2 linked regions of the Casimicrobium huifangae genome follow. The protein of the gene in region 1 interacts with the protein of each later gene in a pairwise test. Links are inferred from orthologs where the notes say so. Each region holds a gene or a part of one and is shown on either strand. Other genes may lie near its edges.

Evidence for each region.
Region 2: the proteins of FKL89_RS01135 (region 1) and mrdA interact in binary tests that used the Escherichia coli proteins (3 or more experiments, as listed by UniProt). The link is inferred for Casimicrobium huifangae from one-to-one orthologs.

What each region holds. Positions count from the first base shown.
Region 1 is NZ_CP041352.1:243,282-253,384, reverse strand. What follows is about bases 4,557-7,577. They hold FKL89_RS01135 (penicillin-binding protein 1A), read right to left. Parts: upstream 7,239-7,577; coding sequence 4,875-7,238; downstream 4,557-4,874. Other genes in these bases: FKL89_RS01130 (pilus assembly protein PilM), read left to right, coding at 7,467-7,577; FKL89_RS01140 (hypothetical protein), read right to left, coding at 4,557-4,832. Also shown: FKL89_RS01165 (delta-60 repeat domain-containing protein), read left to right, coding at 1-815; FKL89_RS01160 (hypothetical protein), read left to right, coding at 812-1,183; FKL89_RS01155 (hypothetical protein), read left to right, coding at 1,349-2,893; FKL89_RS01150 (hypothetical protein), read right to left, coding at 2,959-3,327; FKL89_RS01145 (hypothetical protein), read right to left, coding at 3,587-4,036; more of FKL89_RS01140, read right to left, coding at 4,293-4,556; more of FKL89_RS01130, read left to right, coding at 7,578-8,543; FKL89_RS01125 (PilN domain-containing protein), read left to right, coding at 8,540-9,178; FKL89_RS01120 (type IV pilus inner membrane component PilO), read left to right, coding at 9,188-9,823; FKL89_RS01115 (pilus assembly protein PilP), read left to right, coding at 9,820-10,103. UniProt on the Escherichia coli protein: Cell wall formation. Synthesis of cross-linked peptidoglycan from the lipid intermediates.
Region 2 is NZ_CP041352.1:4,368,119-4,378,109, reverse strand. What follows is about bases 2,238-5,146. They hold mrdA (penicillin-binding protein 2), read right to left. Parts: upstream 4,701-5,146; coding sequence 2,775-4,700; downstream 2,238-2,774. Other genes in these bases: mreD (rod shape-determining protein MreD), read right to left, coding at 4,713-5,146; rodA (rod shape-determining protein RodA), read right to left, coding at 2,238-2,778. In the rest of the region: Tol-Pal system beta propeller repeat protein TolB, read right to left, coding at 1-737; FKL89_RS19765 (septal ring lytic transglycosylase RlpA family protein), read right to left, coding at 734-1,678; more of rodA, read right to left, coding at 1,675-2,237; more of mreD, read right to left, coding at 5,147-5,255; rod shape-determining protein MreC, read right to left, coding at 5,252-6,166; FKL89_RS19740 (rod shape-determining protein), read right to left, coding at 6,252-7,295; Asp-tRNA(Asn)/Glu-tRNA(Gln) amidotransferase subunit GatC, read left to right, coding at 7,588-7,875; Asp-tRNA(Asn)/Glu-tRNA(Gln) amidotransferase subunit GatA, read left to right, coding at 7,875-9,335; Asp-tRNA(Asn)/Glu-tRNA(Gln) amidotransferase subunit GatB, read left to right, coding at 9,344-9,991. UniProt on the Escherichia coli protein: Catalyzes cross-linking of the peptidoglycan cell wall. Responsible for the determination of the rod shape of the cell. Is probably required for lateral peptidoglycan synthesis and maintenance of the correct diameter during lateral and centripetal growth.

The sequences.
Region 1 (10,103 bases):
CGTTGCAACCGGATGGCAAGATTGTGGTGGTGGGCAACTGCATTGTTGGCCTGACCGCAACCATGTGCGCGGCCCGGTTCATGGCCGACGGCAGCCTCGACAGTGCATTCGGCACCAGCGCGGGCTGGACTTTGCCCAATGTGACCAGCGGTGGCGATGTTGCTAAAGCAGTGGCACTGCAAACCGATGGCAAGATTGTGCTGGCCGGTGTGTGCACGGGATTCGCGAGCCCGACGGCGGCCGACTTTTGTCTTGTCCGGCTCAATGCCAACGGCACACTGGACACCACTTTCAACACCACAGGGATGGTGACGGCTTCCTTCGGCGGCGGTGCCATCAATCAGGGCGCCAATGCGGTTGCCATCCAGACCGACGGCAAAATCGTGGCGGCGGGCTATTGCGACGCGGGTACGTATGACAACATTTGTGTCGCCCGCTTTCTTGCCAATGGCACTGCGCTCGACGGAACCTTCGGCGGTGGAAGCGGCCGTGTCGTGACCCAGGCGGTGGCCAGCATGCACAATCGCGCCTACAGCCTGGCGCTGCTGCACAACGGCAAGATTCTGGTCGGTGCGGAGTGCGGTTCAGCGACTTGCGGTGCGCGTTACAACCCGGACGGCACGCTGGACGCGTCGTTCGCCACCGGGGCGTCTTTGGCCCCGGCGGAACGACGTCGTACGAGACCCTTTCCGGTGGACTCGCGCTGGCTTTTGACGGCAGCTTTGTTCTGGCCGGGTGGTCCAATCCAGGCGCTGGTATTGATGGCCGCAGGGCGTTCTACTACTCCCCTGCTGGCGCACTTGTTGCCGCTATGATTTCGCCGCTGGCCGGTAGCTGGTATATCGACGGCCAAGCGCGTGGCTGGAGCGCAGCCGTCATGCAACCCGATGGCAAGGTAGTGCTGGCGGCACCACAGGCGCAGTCAGGAGACAGTACCAAAGGCGATTTTCTGGTGGCGCGCTACCACGGTTTCCCGTCGGAGGCGCGCAACTGTTCGCTTGATATCGACGGCGACGGTGTGGTGTCGGCAACGACCGATTCACTCATGCATGCGCGCATCGCGCTGGGCATGACGGGCAGCGCGGTGACCAGCGGCATCACGTTTGCGCCCAACGCGCTGCGTTCAAACTGGGCTGCGATCCGCACCTATCTGGTGACGCAATGCGCGATGGTGATCCCGTAGCGACGTGGCGGGCAGAACAGCGGCGCTGAGGTGGTTTGCTGCTGGCTTCACTAAAGAGCCGGCGCCTGGCGCAAACGGACAAGGCACTTCGTCTTTCCGCCTGGATAGACCAGAAATCAAGGCGTCAGCCTCGCTGCGGCGCCAAATAAATGAGGGTTCAAAACGATGAAGCTGCTTCGATTTGTTTCGTTGCTGTTGCTTTCGCTCACGCTGCTCACACGCACTCACGCCATGCCTGGGGGGCACGACGCGGCGTTTGCCGCAGCGCACGGTGCGATCTACTTCACCCCGTCGAACACCACCGACGATCAACCGTCGGCGGTGGCCATTCAGCCCGATGGAAAAATCGTGGTCGCCGGCGCCTGCAAGAACCCCTCGTTCTATTACGTCTGCATCGTTCGCCTCAACAAAGACGGCTCGCTCGACACCAGCTTCAACAGCACCGGCAAGCTGCTCACGTTCATCGGTCCGGGGAACGACAACATACTGGCCATTGCCATTCAACCGGACGGCAAGATTGTGGTTGCCGGGACGTGTGACAGTGCAGCCAGCGGCGGCAAAAGGAATTTTTGCCTCGCACGATATTCCAGCGCAGGAGCGCTCGACCCGACGTTTGTCGGGCCGAATGGCACCGGCGCTGGCCGTTTCCACATCGCGATAGGGCTCGGCAACGACATCCTGCGGTCGATGGCGCTTCTGGCAGATGGTCGCATCATCGTGGCCGGGGCTTGTGTCGAAGGTGCCAGCACCGAGTTTTGTGTGGCGCGCTTCACGCCGACCGGCGCGTGGGACAGCACACTGGTGGGCCCCAATTTGTCCAGCAACGGCCGGTTCATCAAGAGCCGCACGGCTGGAGTGGATTACGGAAATTCGATTTTGCTCACGCCAGACAACAGCTTCTATGTTGTCGGCGGATGCAGCGATGACTTCTGCTTTGAAGGCTTCAATCACAACGGCACCAATAACGCGCTGGGAACGACCACCGCTATTGGTCCCAGCACTGACATGGTGTCGTCTGCACACTTTCAACCCGACGGCAAGGTGGTGGTCGTTGGCGAGTGTGACAACGCCTCGAGCGTCCGTGAGTTCTGCTTCCTGCGCAAAAACCCCAACATTCCCGGGCTCGACAACTCGTTCCGCGGCCCAGGTGCAGCGGGAAGTGGCAAGTTCAGCTTCGCTGTCTCCGCCGATGGCAGCAGCGCCTACGCCAGTGCCCTCGCACCGGATGGAAAAATCGTTGTGGTCGGCGGCTGCTATGTCGCCGCCGAGGCGCGAACCAAGCTCTGTCTGGCACGCCTTGATTCATACGGCGAGCTTGACGCGAGTTTTGACATCGCTGGCAGCGGCAACGGCAAATTCATCTTCGCGCCAAGTGGCGGAGTGAGCCTGGGCAGCGCAGTTGCGCTGGAGGCCGATGGCGGCATCATCGTTGCATCCGTTTGCTCGGCATCAACGGGCGCCAACTACGACTTTTGCGTGAACCGGTTTCAGGGCGATGCCTACACTGGCGCCCGCTGCACAATGGACATTGACGGCGATGGTGCAATATTGGCGACCACCGACGGCCTGCTGTTCTCGCGCGCGGCGATGGGCCTCACCGGCACGGCGGTCACCAACGGCATCACCTTCAGCCCAAGCGCAACGCGAGCGGATTGGGACAGCATTCGCGATTATCTGAACCTGCACTGCGGCATGCGCACCAACCGCTAACGCGCGCGCCGCGCGCAAAAAAGGCAAGCCTTGCGGGCTTGCCTTTTTCCTTTTGGCGTTGTCGTCTAGCCGCGGGCGGGTCCGTGGCCGCGCATCGCCTTGCGTGCTTCCTTCAGTTTGGCCATTTCGTCCGGGGTCAGCACTTGCGCAAGCTTGGCCTTGGTGCCGTCGCCGATGGCTTTCATCTGTGCGTGGGCGGCTTCGCGGGCGGCCGGATCGCCGCGCTTGCCTTTCATCGACTCGAACACGGTACGGCGCTGGTTCTGCGCGTCGGTCATGATGGCGGTCACCTGTGCCGCGCGGTTGGCATCGAGATTGAGAATCTTGACGATGCGCTCGCCCGGCTGATGCATGCCCATGCCGCCAGGGCCTGCGAATGCGGCGCCGGTAGCAAGCAATGCTGCTGCGATGAGGGTGGTCTTGAACAGTTTCATTGCGGTCTCTCTTTCGTTGGCGTGGTGACTTCCGTCACGCGGTTCTTGATGAAACGGAGCGCTGCCGGTCAGAGTAAGGGGGTTGGGTAGCGCTGATTGCCTTGGTGACTATTTGAACGCTCGACGACGGAAAAAAGCCGCGATTGGACCAGCTGGTTTGTAAGAAAGTGTGTTCGCGGACGATCACGCAGTTGCTGCTGGCAACAAAAAACCCCGGGCGCCGTGAAGCGGCCGGGGTTGGTGACTGGGTCGTGCGCGGTTAGCCGTGCTTGTGTTCGCCACCCTGCGGCTGCGGCCCGTGGCCACGATGCATGCGGTGCCCGGCGGTAGCGTCACGCAGCTTCTGCAGTTCATCGGCAGTGAGCACTGCGGTCAATTTGGTCTTGGTACTGTCGCGCAGGGCGATCATCTTGTCGCGGAAGGCCTGCTTGCTGGCGTCGTCATGGCCGGCGGTCTTGCGCGACTCCCACAGCGCTTGACGCTCCTTGCGTTCGTCGGCGAGGATGGCGTTGACCTTGTCGGCGCGGGCGGCGTCGAGGTTCAAAATTTTGGCGATGTCGACCGGCTGGCGCTGCATGCCCATGCCCTGGCCCATCGGCCCCATGCCCTTGTGCATGCCGTCGCCACCCATCGGGCCGTCGTGGGCGAGGCTGGCGCCGGCCGCGATGAGCGTGGATGCAATGAGGGCGGATTTCACGATCTTTTTCATGTCCTGATTCCTTGCTGAATGTGATGAGGAGGAAGAAACGCTCTTCAGCGCCTGACCGCTACATGGACTCGCGGCAGCGCAAAACAAGCGGTTTCATCGCCTTATCGTTTGTAACGATTTGTTCGGCTGCGGCTTCGTCAGCACAGGACGATAGTCAGCTTTTCAGCGGAGCTACGGCGGCATATGGCGTATGGGCAAGAAACGGCAATAGTCGACTATTGCCGTTTGAGGCCCTGAGCCCTTTTCAAATAGGGCTTTAGCGCAAAAGCTGCTGCAGTTGCGAGCCGCTGAGACGATGCTTGTGGCGTGGGTCGGGCGCGCGCCCGCCTTCGCGCACGACCAGCCGCATCGGCCAGTCGCCATCGACGATTTCGTACTGCGCCACGCCATCGCGACCGAGATGCGGCGTGAACTCGACGTCGAGGTCGATCAACGCGTACTCGACTTCTTTGGGGTTGTCGGGTGTCAGCTCGATGCGGATTTCGCTGCCGGCATGCGCCCAGCCCTCGGCCACCGGGCCAACCAGTGCCGGATTGAAGCGCTGCAAGGCCTGCATCGCCTCCAGCGCGTACTCGCGCTGCGCCCGCAGTTGGGCCACCCACTCCGCGCCGCCGTAAAGCGCTTGCCAAGTCTGGATTTCGGCGATGATTTCGGCGTCGGAGGGCTGTGGCGTGCCGTGTGCGGCGAGCCCGAGTTCGGCCGCTGCCTTGCGGCGCGCCAGCGCCCAGTCGGTCAGCTCGGATTCGACAATGATGCGGGCGGCCGTCGCCGCCAGCGTAGCGCGTTCGTGGGCCATAGGGATCGGGCAGGCGCCGCGTGGACGAGGCTTTGGCGCCTGTCAGAACAGCTGCTGCCGCACCTCTTCGTCCTGCTTGCTGCGACCGCCTTCGTTGCCGGTGAGCGGATCGACAAAGCGGCGCGGTGGGAACTCGGAGTAGAACCAGTCCGACACCGCACCAGTATCCACCAGCCCCTCGCCGTCGCCGCTGACCGTGGCGCTGACCACGCCGCCCGGCGGCTTGAGCGGGATTTCCGGCACGCCTTTCAGCGCCGTCTTCATGTAGTTGATCCAGATCGGCAGCGCAACGCCGCCACCGGTCTCGCGTTCGCCAAGCGACTTCGGCTGGTCGAAGCCAACCCAGGCGACGCCCACCAGCGACTGATTGAATCCGGCGAACCAGGCGTCCACGCTGTCGTTGGTGGTGCCCGTCTTGCCAGCCAGATCGCCACGGCCTAGCGCCATCGCCTTGGCGGCGGTGCCGGCGCGCACCACGTCGCGCAGCATGGTGGTCATGATGAAGGCGTTACGCGGGTCGATCGCCTGCTCGGCGTCCTTGCCCGCCACCACCGGCGATTCTTCGAAGATGACGGTGCCCTTCGGATCGACGATCTTCTTGATGAAGTAGGGCTTGACGCGGTAGCCACCGTTGGCGAACACCGAGTACGCGGCGGCCATCTGCATTGGATTGGTCTGGCCTGCGCCAAGCGCGAGCGTCAGATAGGCCGGGTGTTGCTTCGGGTCAAAGCCGAACTTGGTGATGTAGTCCTGGGCGTAGCTCGGCCCGATCGAGCGCAGCACACGGATGGAGACCATGTTCTTCGATTTCGCCAGTGCGGTACGCACCCGCATCGGGCCTTCGAATTTGCCGTCGTAGTTTTTTGGCTCCCAATCCTCGCCGCCAGTCTGCGCGGCCGGGAAGAACAAAGGCGCGTCGTTGATGACGGTAGTCGAGGTAATGCCCTTCTCCAGCGCCGCCGAATAGATGAACGGCTTGAACGAGGAACCGGGTTGCCGGCTCGCCTGAGTGACGTGGTTGTACTGGTTTTTACCGAAATCGAAGCCGCCGACCAGGCTGCGCACGGCGCCGTCGTTCGGATCCAGTGCCACCAGTGCCGCTTCCACCTGTGGCAGTTGCGTCAGGCGCGGGGCGCCCTTTTCATCCTGCGTCATGCGCAGCACGGCGCCGCGGCGCAGGCGCTCGCCGGACGAGGCGTTTTCGGCCAGCGCATTGCGCACGAAGCGGATCGCCTCGCCTTCCAGGGTGTAGGTTTCGCCTTCGCCACGGGTGATGATCACACGCTTCGGACTGGCTTCGAGCACGACGGCGGTCAGCAGGTCATCGGCGTCGGGAAACTGCGAGAACGCGGTTTCGATTGCTTCGGCGAGGGCTTCCTTTGACTCTTTCGTCTCCTTGCCGTCTTTCGGCGGCGCCGGCAGTTCGACGTAACCTTCGGGGCCGCGGAACGCCTGCCGCCGCTCGTAGTCCAGGACGCCACGGCGAAGCGCCTGGTAGGCCGCCTCCTGATCGCGTGCCTTGATGGTGGTGGTGACCGAAAGCCCGCGTGTATAGGCGGTTTCCCCCACCAGATCGAACACGAACTGGCGAACCATCTCGTTCAGGTACTCGGAATGGACGGTAGGCCCAGTGTCAGTCTTGAGCGTCGGCGGGGCCGCGAGCGCCGCCTTGTAGTTGGCGTCGTTCAGATAGTCCAGCTCGTGCATCCGGCGCAGCACGTATTGCTGACGCAGGGCAGCCCGCTTCGGGTTGACGAAAGGATTGAACGACGATGGGGCCTTGGGCAGCCCGGCCAGCATGGCAGCTTCAGCGACGGTGACTTTTTCCAGCGGCTTGCCGTAATACGCCTTGGCAGCCGCGGCGAAACCATACGCCCGCTGCCCCAGGTAGATCTGGTTGATGTACAGCTCAAGAATCTGATCTTTAGTCAGGTCGCGCTCAATTTTGAAAGTGAGCACTACCTCATTGGCTTTTCTCAGGTAACCGGCAACCCCGGAACGTTCCCGCGTGAGGAAGAAATTGCGGGCCACCTGCATGGTGATAGTGCCGGCGCCAGACCGTGGTCCGCCCATGGTGTTGGTGTAGGCAGCGCGCAGCGCGGCAAGCCAGTCAACGCCGGAGTGCTCGTAGAAATTGGCGTCTTCCGCAGCGAGGATTGCCTGGCGGACATGGACCGGCACCTCGGCCAGCTTGACGATGCTGCGCCGCTCCTCGCCGAACTCGGCCAGCACCGTGCCCTCCTCCGACAGCACGCGAAGCGGGAGCTTGGGCTGATAGTCGGTCAGGACGTCAAGCGACGGCAAGCGGGCGCTGATCAACGCCCAGACAAGGGTTCCGAGCACGCCGCCTACCAGCAGCAGCCCCCCCAATACGGAAGCAAGGTACACCACCCAACGCTTGAACATTGACGTCCCTTATTTCCCCCGGAGGCTGATTCTGGCTGATTATTCCCGCCATGCCGCGAGGTCGCCGCCGCAAGACTGCTGTTATGCCAATGTTGTTTTTTTCGCCGATTATAGGCTGCCAAATCCGGGGCACGGCTTGCCACGGCGCGAGCCTTATGCAACACTCCTCACTCAACTTAAAGTTTCAGGCGACAAAAGTGGCCTAAACTCTCAATGCAAAAAGATTTTTTGGCTCAGCTCCGGGGCGCATTTGGGGCAAAAAGTACCCCGCTCATCGGCGTTGACATCAGCAGCACCTCGGTGAAGCTGGTCGAGTTGGCGGGGACTCGGCAAAAACCCGAACTCAGTCGTTACACGATTGAGCCTCTGCCGCGAGATTCGGTCACCGACGGCAATATCGCCAATGTTGAGGCGGTCGGGGCGGCAATTGAGCGGGCGTTGCGCAAGCTCGGTTCGCGCACAAAGGGTGCTGCCGCGGCACTTCCGACCAGTATGGTGATCACCAAGCGCATTACGCTGCCAGCGACCGAGCGGGAAGACGATCTTGAGCAGGCGGTAGAAGGCGAGGCGAATCAGTACATTCCTTTCGCACTTGACGAAGTTAACCTCGACTACGCGGTTATCGGCCCGGTTGCCAACGATGACACCCAGGTTGAGGTGATGATCGCCGCCGCCCGCCGGGAAAAGGTGGAGGATCGCGTCGCTGCGCTGGAGTCCGCCGGCCTCAAACCTGCCGTAATGGACGTCGAGGCGATGGCGGTGATGAGCGCGTACGAACTGATGGCGGAGGCGCTGCCCGGCAAAGGGATCGACCAGAACATCGGGGTACTGGACGTTGGCGCCACCTCGACGCGGTTTTATGTTTTCCGCAATGACGAGCAGATTTTCATGCGCGAGAGCCCCTTTGGTGGCAATCAGCTGACGCAGGAAATCCAGCGGGCCTACAACATGACCAACGAAGAAGCCGAAGCAGCCAAGCGTTCCGGCAATCTTCCGGCAAACTACGACAACGATGTCCTGCGCCCCTATGTTGATACCTTGGCGATCGAAGCGGCGCGGGCTTTGCAGTTCTTCCTGACCTCCAGCGCGCAGGGCCAGCTTGACTACATGTTGCTGGCCGGTGGTTGCGCTTCGCTCCCTGGCCTCGCCGATGCAGTATCACGACGGACCAACGTGGTTGCCTCAGTTGCCAACCCCTTTTCAGAGATGGGCTTAAGTCCGGGTGTGAAGTCGCGTCAGCTGGCGGCTGATGCGCCAGCGCTGCTCGTTGCCTGCGGTCTCGCAATGCGGAGGTTTGACGCATGATTCGCATCAACCTGCTGCCGCACCGCGCGGCGAAACGCGCGCTGCGCAAGCGCGAATTCAATCTCATCCTGATTGGCACCGTGATCGGGGTTGCGGCCCTCTGGTATGTCGGCAAACTCTATCTCGATGAGCGCATCGCATCACAACAGCGCCGCAACGATCTGCTGGTTGCCGAGAACAAGAAGCTCACCGAGCAGATTGACGAAATCAAAAAACTGAAGGATCAGACCGCCGCGCTGCTGGCCCGCAAGCAGGTCGTCGAGACCCTGCAGGTCAACCGAAGCGCATCGGTAAAACTGCTTGACCAGTTGGTGCGCCAACTGCCGGATGGGGTGTACCTGAAAGCAGTCAAGCAGAACGGTCAAAAAATCAATCTGATCGGGCTTGCGCAGTCAAACGCACGGGTTTCCACATTAATGCGCAACCTTGAATCATCGCCTTACCTGCAAAACGCCGAGCTGGTGGAGATCAAGGCGGTGAACGACAAAAACCAGCAGCGCACCAACGAATTCAGCCTCAACATCAGCCTTAAGGGTATCGAGGCCCCCGCCAAGGCCGGCCCGACGCCTGCGACCGCCGCAACGCCAGCGGCGCCGAGTTCGCGCGAAAAGGTCATGCAGGCAATCACGAAATAGGGCGCAGCTATGACTTTAGACGAAATCCGACGCCTGAACCCGCGTGACATCGGGGTCTGGCCTCTCCCGGCAAAGATTGCAGCGGTCTTGCTGCTGATTCTGGTGTTGCTTGGCGCTGCTGCTTATTTCGGGTGGATGCCACAGTACGAGGAACTCGAGGGCAAACAAAACCAGGAACAAACGCTGCGTCAGGAATACACAGCAAAAAAAGCACAGGCGATCAATCTCGATCTTCACATCCAGCAGTTAAAAGAAGTTGAGCAGCAGTTTGGCGCCTTGTTGCGCCAGTTGCCCAGCAAGAGCGAGATGGACGCTTTGCTTTCCGACATCAACCAGGCGGGTCTGGGTCGCGGCTTGCAGTTTGAACTCTTCAAACCTAGCCAGGAGCGGCTACAGGACTTCTACGCCGAGCTGCCGGTCGATGTGCGTGTCACTGGCAATTACCACGACATTGGCGCGTTTGCCAGCGATGTTTCGCAGCTTTCGCGCATCGTTACGCTGAACGACATCGCGATTACGAACAAGGATCCGAAGGACATGGTGCTCACCATGGAGGCCGTGGCCAAGACCTTCCGCTACCTCGACGACGAGGAAGTCGCCGCCCAGCGCAAGGCCAAGGATGCGCAGAAGGCGCCGAAGAAATGAATGCTCGCTTGCTTACCGGGGGACTGTGCGCAGCGGTCATCCTGCTACTCGCCGGCTGCGGCGGTGGCGAAGACGATGACCTGCGAGCATGGATGAAAGATCAGGGGGCTGCATCACGCGGCAAGATTGAACCCATCCCTGCAATGCGTCCCTACGAAGCGTTTACCTACAACGCTTTCGACCAGGCGGATCCCTTCAAGCCGCGAAAGATTGAAACCGGAAAAGGGGCACGCGGACCCGACATGACCCGACGCAAGGAGGCCCTGGAAGCCTTCCCGCT
Region 2 (9,991 bases), 4.1 Mb from region 1 along the record:
GGTGACCACGCCGGTGCCGACTGGTTGCCGGACGCGCGTACCAGCAGGGCGCGTTCGCCATTGGCCACGTTTTGCACGTAAACACTCGGCTTGCGGCCTTCGAACGACACATAGGCAAGCCGGCCGCCATCAGGCGACCACGCGGGCGAGATGATCGGCTCGGTGGAATTGACCACGGCCACCGAATTGGCGCCATCACTGTCGGAGACGATCAACTGAAAGCGGCCGGGCGACTTCGACACATAGGCAAGCCGCGTGCTGAACACGCCTTTCTCGCCGGTCAACTGCTCATAGACGATATCGGCGATGCGGTGGGCGGTGGCACGCAGATCCTTGCTGGCGACCACAAACACCAGGCCGGTCAACTGCGACTGCTTGGGCACATCAACCAGCCGGAAGCTCACGCTGTACTGGCCATTGCCGGTCGGCTGCACGGACCCGATGACAGCAGCGTCCGCGCCTCGCGCCTTGAGATCGGCGAACGGTACAGCGGCAAGCTCGGCGCTGCGCGGCAAGCCATTGCTGTTGACGGTCTTGATCAGGCCGCTGCGGCCGAGATCGGCTTCAATGACCGATGACATTTGCTGTGCGTTGGGGTCGGCGCCCGCGAAGCCGGCCACGGCGACGGGAATCTGCTGGGCACCGACGCCAACGATGTCGATGGTCAATTGGGCGTGCGTGTTGCTGGCGACAAAAAGCGCAGCGAGCGCGAGGAGACGGGCGAATCTTGATGTCATCGGACGCTGCCGCTGATGATGGGGAGAGAGGTGGCGAGTATGCCCTGCGCACGGTCACGTGCGATGACAGCGGCTTCGCGGCTGTCAAAGGGGCCGAGGCGGACGCGGAACAACGCATCGATCTGCTGTACGCGGGGAGTGGTGGCGAGTTCAGCGCTCATTCGCTGTTGGAACACCTGAGCGTTGGCAAAGTTTCCAAACGCGCCAAGTTGCACGTAAAAAGCTTCACCGGCCACCGCGGCTGCTGGGCCGGTTGCAATTGGTGCGGGCTCTGACGGCGGCGATGGTTCGACCGGAGTGGCTGGCTTGATCGCCACCGCTGATGTCGCTGACGCTGAAAACGGCGGCAGCAACAGCTCAAAGTCAACTTCGCCGCTGCCGCCCTGGGCGATACCCAGGCGGTGCGCCGCTGCGTAGGACAAATCAACGACACGGCCCGGATGAAACGGCCCGCGATCATTGATGCGTACGATCACGCTGCGCCCGCTGCGCGGGTTGCTGACGCGTGCGTAGCTCGGCAAAGGCGCGGTCGGATGCGCAGCGGTCATCGCAAACATGTCGTAGACCTCGCCGATGGCGGTCTTCTGCCCGTGAAACTTGCGGCCGTACCACGAGGCAACGCCGCGTTGCCGAAGGGGAGTCAGCGCTGTCAGCGGCGTGTAGTCAACACCGAAAACGTTGTAGGGGCGATTGGCGAAGCGATGCAGGGGCTCCGCGCGCGGTTCGGCATCGGGAATCCGGTCAATGTCTGCGGGCAGGTTTGCTGCCGGGCCGTCGTCCTTGTAGTAGGCACCCGGTCGGGTTCCGGAAGGTGTTGACGGTTTGCTGGCGCCAGTGGTGGCACGTGGAGGCGACTTGCTGGCGCAGCCGCCCAGTCCCAGCAACAGGGCGGCGCCAAACGCGCCAGTGACGAGGCCGATGAGGACGCGATGGCGAGTCAAGAATTCACCAGCTTGCGATGGGTTTGCACACTCATCAGGATACCGACTGCGATAAACAATGTCATCAGCGCCGTGCCACCGAAGCTCATGAACGGCAATGGTACGCCGACGACGGGGAGCATGCCGGTCACCATGCCCATGTTGACGAAGGCATAGGTGAAGAACATCAGCGTCATTGAGCCGGCCATCAGGCGTCCGAACAAGGTGGACGCGTTGGCCGCGATCAGGAAGCAGCGGCCGATCATCAGCAGGTAAAGCAACACCAGAACCGCGCAGCCGAGCAGGCCGAACTCTTCGCCATACACCGCGAAGATGAAGTCGGTGTGCTTCTCCGGCAAAAACTCCAGATGGGTTTGCGTGCCATTGAGCCAGCCCTTGCCGAGCAGTCCGCCGGAGCCGATGGCGATCGCCGCCTGCGTGGTGTGCCAACCTGCGTCCTGGGCGTCCTGCTGGGGGTTGAACACGGTCAGGATACGTTCCTTCTGGTAGTCGTGCAGCCAGTTGAACTCCCACGCGCCCCAAAACGTGAGCCCACCGACCAGCGCGCCACCGACGATGATGCGCCAGTCGAGACCGGCCAGATAGAGCACAAAAAAGCCGGATGCGCCGATCAGCAGCGCGGTACCCAGATCGGGTTGACGCACCACCAGACCGAATGGCAGCGCTACCAGCAAAGCGGCCACCACAAAGTTGCGCCAGTTCATGCTGCCTTCGTGCCGCTCGAAGTACCACGCGAGAATCAGTGGCAAGGCAATCTTCATGATCTCCGACGGCTGGATGTTGCCGACGCCGGGGATTTTCAACCAGCGACGGGCGCCCTTCACCACTTCGCCGCCAACGGCAACGCCCAACAGCAGCACGATGCCAATGGTGTACAGCGGCACCGCAAAACGCGCGATGAATTGCGGCGATAGATTGGCAATCACAATCATGATGGCCACCGCGATCACCACCTTCTGTGATTGCGAAATGACCCGCCCCATCGTCTCGTTGGCAGCGCTGAACAGCACCAGCAGACCGAGTGCCGCGATGGCGGTAACGATGGCGAATAGAAAGGGGTCCAGATGATCAGTCAACTTGGACCACAGTTGCTGCATCATCGTGCACGCCTCACTTCCGCTGCCTGTGCGGCTGCCGCCACTTGTTCGCTGCGATCGACGTTGCGCTTCAGCGCCGCCTCCAGCAGCGATGCGTCAAAGTAGGCGTCCATCACCTTGCGCGCGATCGGCGCCGCTGCCTCCGCGCCAAAGCCGCCGTTTTCAACGAAAGCCACCAGGGCGATTGTCGGCTTTTCGAGCGGTGCCAGCGCGATATACCAGGCGTGATCGCGCAGTCGCTCCGCAATCTGGGAGGCTTTGTATTCGCCGCCGCGCAGACCAAACACCTGAGCTGTGCCAGTTTTGCCGCCGCTGGTGTATTTGGCATTCAGAAACGCGGTGCGACCAGTACCCTCTTTCACCACACCCGCGAGGCCGCGCAGAACGGCGTCGACATGGGCCTCCTTGAGTGGAATGCTGTAGGAGGGGGCCGGCTGCGTCAGTCGTGATTCGCCGGTACGTGCGTCCTGCACCCGCTTCACCAGATGCGGCTTGAACGCCACCCCGCGATTGGCAAGGATTGCGGTGGCGTAGGCCATCTGCAGCGGCGTGAAGGTATTGAAACCCTGCCCGATGCCCAGTGAAACCTGATCGCCGACGTGCAGCTTCGGATCTTTCGGGAAGCGCTTCGCCTTCCATTCGCGCGTTGGCAGGATGCCGGGCAACTCGCCGTCAATATCGATGCCGGTCTTCTGGCCGAAACCGAAGGGCTTCATGAATTTCGCCCACTCGTCGATGTCGGCCTCGGCAGCGACCTGGTAGTAGTAGGTATCGCAGGACACCGCGATCGACTTCACCAGATCAACGGCGCCGTGACCACCCACCTTGTCATCGCGCCAATAGCCGCCGCCAAGCCGGAAGAAGCCGGGGTCGCTGATCGCCTGTTGCGCTGTCCGTATGCCAAGCTCCTGCGCCATCAGCGCCATGAACGGCTTGTAGGTCGAACCGGGCGGGTACGCTCCGCGCAAGGGCCGGTTGAGCAAAGGCTTGTCCTCGGAGGTGTTGAGTGCCTCCCAGTTTTGCGGGTCGATGCCATCGACAAACAGGTTGGGGTCGTAACCCGGCTTGCTGACGAAGGCGAGCACATCGCCCGTTGCCGGCTCGATGGCGACCAGGGCGCCGCGCTTGCTGCCAAAGGCATCCTCAGCAATCTTCTGCAGCCTGATGTCGAGTGACAGCTGCAGATTGTTGCCCGTCAGCGAAGGCTTGCGCGACAGCGTGCGAACCACGCGCCGTGAGGCATCCACCTCGACTTCAGTGGCGCCGGCCGTGCCGTGCAGTTCTTTCTCGTAGGAAAGCTCGATGCCCACCTTGCCGATGTAGTCGGAGCCCTTGTAGTTGGCGGTCAGCCCGGCCGCCTCGATGCGTTCTTTCTCACCCTGACTGATGCGTCCGATGTAGCCAATCACGTGCGAGGCAACTTCGCCAAACGGGTATTGGCGGAACAGCCGCGCCTTGATCTCAATGCCTGGCAGACGGAAGCGGTTGGCCGCGACGCGCGCTACCTCTTCATCACTTAGCCGCGACTTCAGCGGCAAACTGTCATTGGTACGGAATTCTTCGTAGAGCCGTTTGAAGCGGCGACGGTCGCGCGCCGAGATTTCAACGATCTTGCCCACCTCGTCGATGGCCGCGTCAACGTCGGCGATCTTCTGGGGGTTGAGTTCGAGCGTATAGGCCGAATAGTTGGACGCCAGCACCAGCCCATTGCGGTCAGTAATGATGCCGCGATTCGGCGCCTCGGGCTGCACATCAATGCGATTGGCCTCGGCGAGTGTCGCGAAATGGCGATACTGCACCACCTGCAGGTAGAAGAAACGGCCCAGCAATCCGAGGAAGCACAGCACCACAAGGATTGCGGCCAGTGTCAGCCGGCGCTGGTACCAGAAGACTTCCTGATCATAGTTGCGTAGTTCGGCAGCCATGACTTGTTGGTCTCAATCGAGCAGGGAGCGCACACGCTGCGGCCACTGCAGCAATGCGGAAATGATTGGCCAGATCAGCGCGCTGCTGAAGCTGCCCAGTACCAGTGCTGCACTCGGCAGCGACGCGCCGCTCATCAAGCGCAGCACCAGCACGACAGCCTGCGCGATCAGCAGCAGCCCAAGCACATGCAGCGCCTGCTGCCAGAGCGGGAAGCGCAATACCCGGCGATGAAAATATCCAGCGGCAAAACCAAGAATTGCATATGCCAGCGCATGCTGGCCAAACAGATTGGCTTCTACGACATCGGTCAGCAAGCCGCAAGCCCAGGCAACGCCCACCCCGATCCAGCGGGGCTGGTGAATTGCCCAGTACAGCAGCACCAGGGCGAAAAAGTCGGGGCGCATTGCCAGCGCAAATCCGGATAACGGCAGCAGGTTGGCGGTGAAGGCCAGCGCCAGCGTCAGCGCGACGAACCACGGCTTTGGCGCCAGCAGGATGTCCTCCGGCTTGGCGATCTTGAACAGTGGAGAATCGGGCAGGTGCAGGAAGCTCATCGGCGTTTTTTGCTGGGCGCTTCTTTGGCGACATCTGCGGCAGGGCGCGGCGGTGGTGCGGCCGGTTTGTCGAGGACCAGCACTGCGTCAGCACTGAGCAGACCAGCGGTTGGCGTGCACTTGATCACGGCAAACGGGTTTTCCGCCGAGCGCTGCACGCTGGCGATGGTTGCGACGCGAATGTTGGCGGGATAGAGGCCGTCGATGCTTGAGGTGAGCAATATGTCACCCTCCTTGACATCGACATTGCTGGCAACGTAACTGAGCTCGGGCGAGAGCCCGGGGCCACGGCCGTACAGCAGGGCCCGGTTGCCGGTGCGCTCGACCTTCACCGGCACCGCGAAATCCTTCTCGGTGATCAGGGTGATTTCAGCAAACAGCGGATGAACCCGGGTCAACTGCCCGAGAAGGCCCCGCTCATCAACGACTGCCGAGCCCGGTTCGAACGTCTGGGTGACTTGCCGTTCGACGAATGCCTTCTGCGAAAACGGGTCGCGCCCGAGATAAACGACCCGACTGGCCTGTGCCTTGATGTTCGCCGCCTGTGACATCAGCAGCAGCTTTTGCAGGCGCTCCGACTCCTGCCTGGCGGCGACGTGGGCCTGCTGTGCGAGCGACGCCTGCAGCAGATCGGCCTTGAGCCGGGTGTTTTCCTCACGCAACTCGGCGCGGGTGTCGAAGAATTCTCCAATACTCGTGGCAATCTGCCCAGGTATCAGCGCGGCCTGTTGCACCGGGTACACGACGGTGGCAATGGCCATGCGTACCGTTTCCAGCGTCTTGAAACGTGCATCGATGAACATCAACGCAAGCGAAATTACGCCGAAGAATGTGAGCCGCGCGATCGGGCTCGGACCGCGCTTGAAAAAGCGCGGCGGCTCGGAGGGCAACGAGGTTACGCGGCCTTGCATACTGCCTGCAGAAAAACAGGCGTGAGTCGCCCACCTACGCTTGCTCTGTCAAAGCGCGGGTGGCCAAACATCACGCGTAGAGACCTCAGTCGGTGGTGAAAATGGAAGACAGGCGATCGATGTTTTCGAGCGCCTTGCCACAGCCGCGCACCACACAGGTGAGCGGGTCTTCTGCCACTACCACGGGCAGGCCGGTTTCTTCCATCAGCAGACGGTCGAGGTCGCGCAGCAGCGCGCCGCCGCCGGTCAGCACCATGCCCTTTTCGGCGATGTCAGCACCGAGTTCAGGCGGCGTGCGCTCAAGCGCCTGCTTGACGGCGCTGACGATCGCGTTGAGCGGATCGGTCAGGGCTTCGAGAATCTCGTTGGACGACACGGTGAACGCGCGCGGGATGCCTTCGGCGAGGTTGCGGCCCTTGATCTCCATGTCGCGCACTTCGCTGCCGGGGAACGCGGAGCCGATCGTCTTCTTGATCGTCTCGGCGGTCGTCTCGCCGATCAGCATGCCGTAGTTGCGGCGGATGTAGTTGATGATCGCTTCATCGAACTTGTCGCCGCCAACGCGTACTGAACCAGCGTAAACCATACCGCCCAGCGAGATCACGCCAACCTCGGTAGTGCCGCCGCCGATGTCTACCACCATCGAGCCGGTCGCGTCGGAGATTGGCAAGTCGGCACCGATCGCGGCCGCCATCGGCTCCTCAATCAGGAACACCTTGGACGCGCCGGCACCGAGCGCCGACTCGCGGATCGCGCGACGTTCAACCTGGGTCGAGCCGCAGGGCACGCAGATGATGATGCGCGGACTCGGGCTGAACATCTTGCTGTCGAGCACCTTGCGGATGAACTGCTTCAGCATCTGCTCGGTCACGTTGAAGTCGGCGATCACGCCGTCTTTCATCGGGCGGATGGCCGTGATGTTGCCCGGCGTGCGGCCCAGCATCTGTTTGGCCGAGAGACCGACGTCCTGAATAACGCGCTTGCCGTTGGGACCGCCTTCCTGGCGGATCGCGACAACGGAGGGCTCATCGAGGACGATGCCCTTGCCGCGTACGTAAATCAGCGTGTTCGCTGTGCCAAGATCAATGGCGATGTCGGTGGAAAGATAACTGCTTAGAAACTTGAACATGACTTGGGTCTGCGGACACTCTTGTTGGGCCAGGCGCAGCAGACGCGACCACAGTCGCGCGCGGCACAAGGCATTTCGGCCTGACGCGCGAATCGCACTCAGGCCAGTAAACGAAATCCCCCGGAAACATCGACTGCAAGCCCTTTCCGGCGACGGTAGGGCCTACATTGCTTAGCCCGATATGTTACCCTACCAGACTTAAACAAACAGATATTCGACCCTGCGCCAAACGGCCTGCCGTCCCGATTCAAGCGGGTTTCAGGCGCCTCCGGACCGGGGCGACTCCTCCGACATGAGTCTCACCACCCAGGACATTGAGCGGATCGCGCATCTCGCGCGCATTGCCGTGACCCCCGTCGACGTGGCCGACGTGCAGGCCAAGCTCACCGGCATCTTCAAACTGATCGACGAGATGCAGTCCGTCAATACGCACGGCGTTGAGCCGATGTCGCACGGGCTCGACATGGTGCTGCGCCTGCGCGACGACGTCGTCACCGAAGTGAATCAGCGCGACAAGTTTCAGAAGAACGCGCCGGCTGCTGCAGACGGCTATTACCTCGTACCCAGGGTGATCGAGTAATGAGCTGGAACACCTTTGCCACTGTTGCCGAGACCAAGCGAGCCCTCGATGAAAAGAAGGTCAGTGCCGTCGAACTCGCCGAACACTACCTGGCCCGCGCCGATGTACTGAATCCGACGCTCAACGCCTACATCACCCTTGACCGCGAGAAGACGCTGGCCGAGGCAAAGGTGGCCGACGCCCGTCGTACGTCCGGGGATACTGCGCCCCTGCTTGGCGTGCCGATTGCGCACAAGGACATTTACCTGATCGACGGCTGGCGCACCACTTGCGGCTCGCGCATGCTGGAGAACTTCGTCGCGCCCTACACCTCGACCGTTGTCGCCAACATGGCTGCGGCCGGCATGGTCACGCTCGGCAAGCTCAACATGGACGAGTTCGCGATGGGCTCGTCCAACGAGACCTCGTACTTCGGTACTGTCAAGAACCCCTGGGACCTGTCGCGCGTGCCGGGTGGCTCGTCGGGGGGGTCGGCAGCGGCGGTTGCGGCGGGCCTCGCCCCGGCCTCGACCGGCACCGACACCGGCGGCTCGATCCGGCAGCCGGCAATGTTCTGCAATCTCACGGGCCTCAAGCCGACTTACGGCGTGTGCTCGCGCTTCGGCATCATCGCCTTCGCGTCCTCGCTTGACCAGGCCGGCCCGTTCGCCCAGACCGCCGAAGACTGCGCGCTGCTGCTCAACGCGATGGCCGGTTTTGATCCGCATGATGCGACTTCGCTCGACCGCCCGCGCGAGGACTACAGTCGCGATCTCGCCAAGCCGCTCGCCGGCCTGCGCATCGGCCTGCCCAAGGAATTCTTCGGCGAAGGCGTGGCACCCGATATTGCCAAGGCCGTGGACGCCGCGCTCGACGTCTACCGCAAGCTCGGCGCGACGACGGTCGAAATCTCGCTGCCCAACGTCAAGTACTCGGTGCCCGCGTACTATGTCGTGGCCCCGGCTGAGGCCTCGAGCAATCTGTCGCGTTACGAAGGCGTGCGCTTCGGCCATCGTGCCGAACAGTACGACGACCTGCTCGACATGTACAAGAAGAGCCGCGCCGAAGGCTTCGGCGCCGAGGTGAAGCGCCGCATCCTGATCGGCACCTATGTGCTGTCGCACGGCTACTACGACGCCTACTACCTGCAGGCCGGCAAGCTGCGCCGGCTGATCGCCGAGGACTTCAAGCGCGCCTACGAGGTGTGCGACCTGGTGATGGGCCCGACGGCACCCGAGAGCGCGTTCCAGTTCGGCGCCAAGAGCGATGATCCGGTCAAGATGTACCTCAACGACATCTTCACCATCTGTGCCAACCTTACGGGACAGCCGGCGATGAGCCATCCGTGCGGCACCGACGACAACGGTCAGCACGTGGGCATGCACGTCATCGGCAACTATCTCGACGAGGCGCGCATGTTGAACGCGGCGCATCAGTTTCAACTGGCGACGGACTGGCACAAGCGCCATCCGTCCATCTGAGCACGAACATGGCACAGTGGGAAATCGTCATCGGTCTTGAAACGCACGTGCAGTTGACCACGGCGTCGAAGATTTTTTGTGGTTGCAGCACCGCCTTTGGTGCGGCGCCGAACACCCAGGTTGGAGTCGTAGGCCTCGCCATGCCCGGCGCCTTGCCGGTCATGAACCGTGGTGCTGTCGAGCGCGCTGTGAAGTTCGGCCTCGCCATCGGCGCGAAGATCAATCAGCGCTCGATCATGGCGCGCAAGAATTACTTCTACCCTGACCTGCCGAAGGGCTATCAGATCTCGCAATTCGAGACGCCGATCGTGCAGGGCGGTGGCCTCACCATCACGCTCGACGACGGCGCTACCAAGTTCATCGAGCTCACCCGCGCCCACCTCGAGGAAGACGCCGGCAAGAGCGTGCATGATTTGTTCGACGGCCAGTCCGGGGTTGACCTCAACCGCGCCGGTACGCCGCTGCTCGAGATCGTGACCGAGCCGGTGATGCGCTCGGCCAAAGAGGCGATCGCCTACGCGCGCACGCTGCACAACCTCGTGCGCTATCTCGACATCTGCGACGGCAACATGCAGGAAGGCTCGTTCCGGTGCGACGTCAACGTCTCGGTGCGCCCGATCGGCCAGCAGGAGTTCGGCACCCGCCGCGAAATCAAG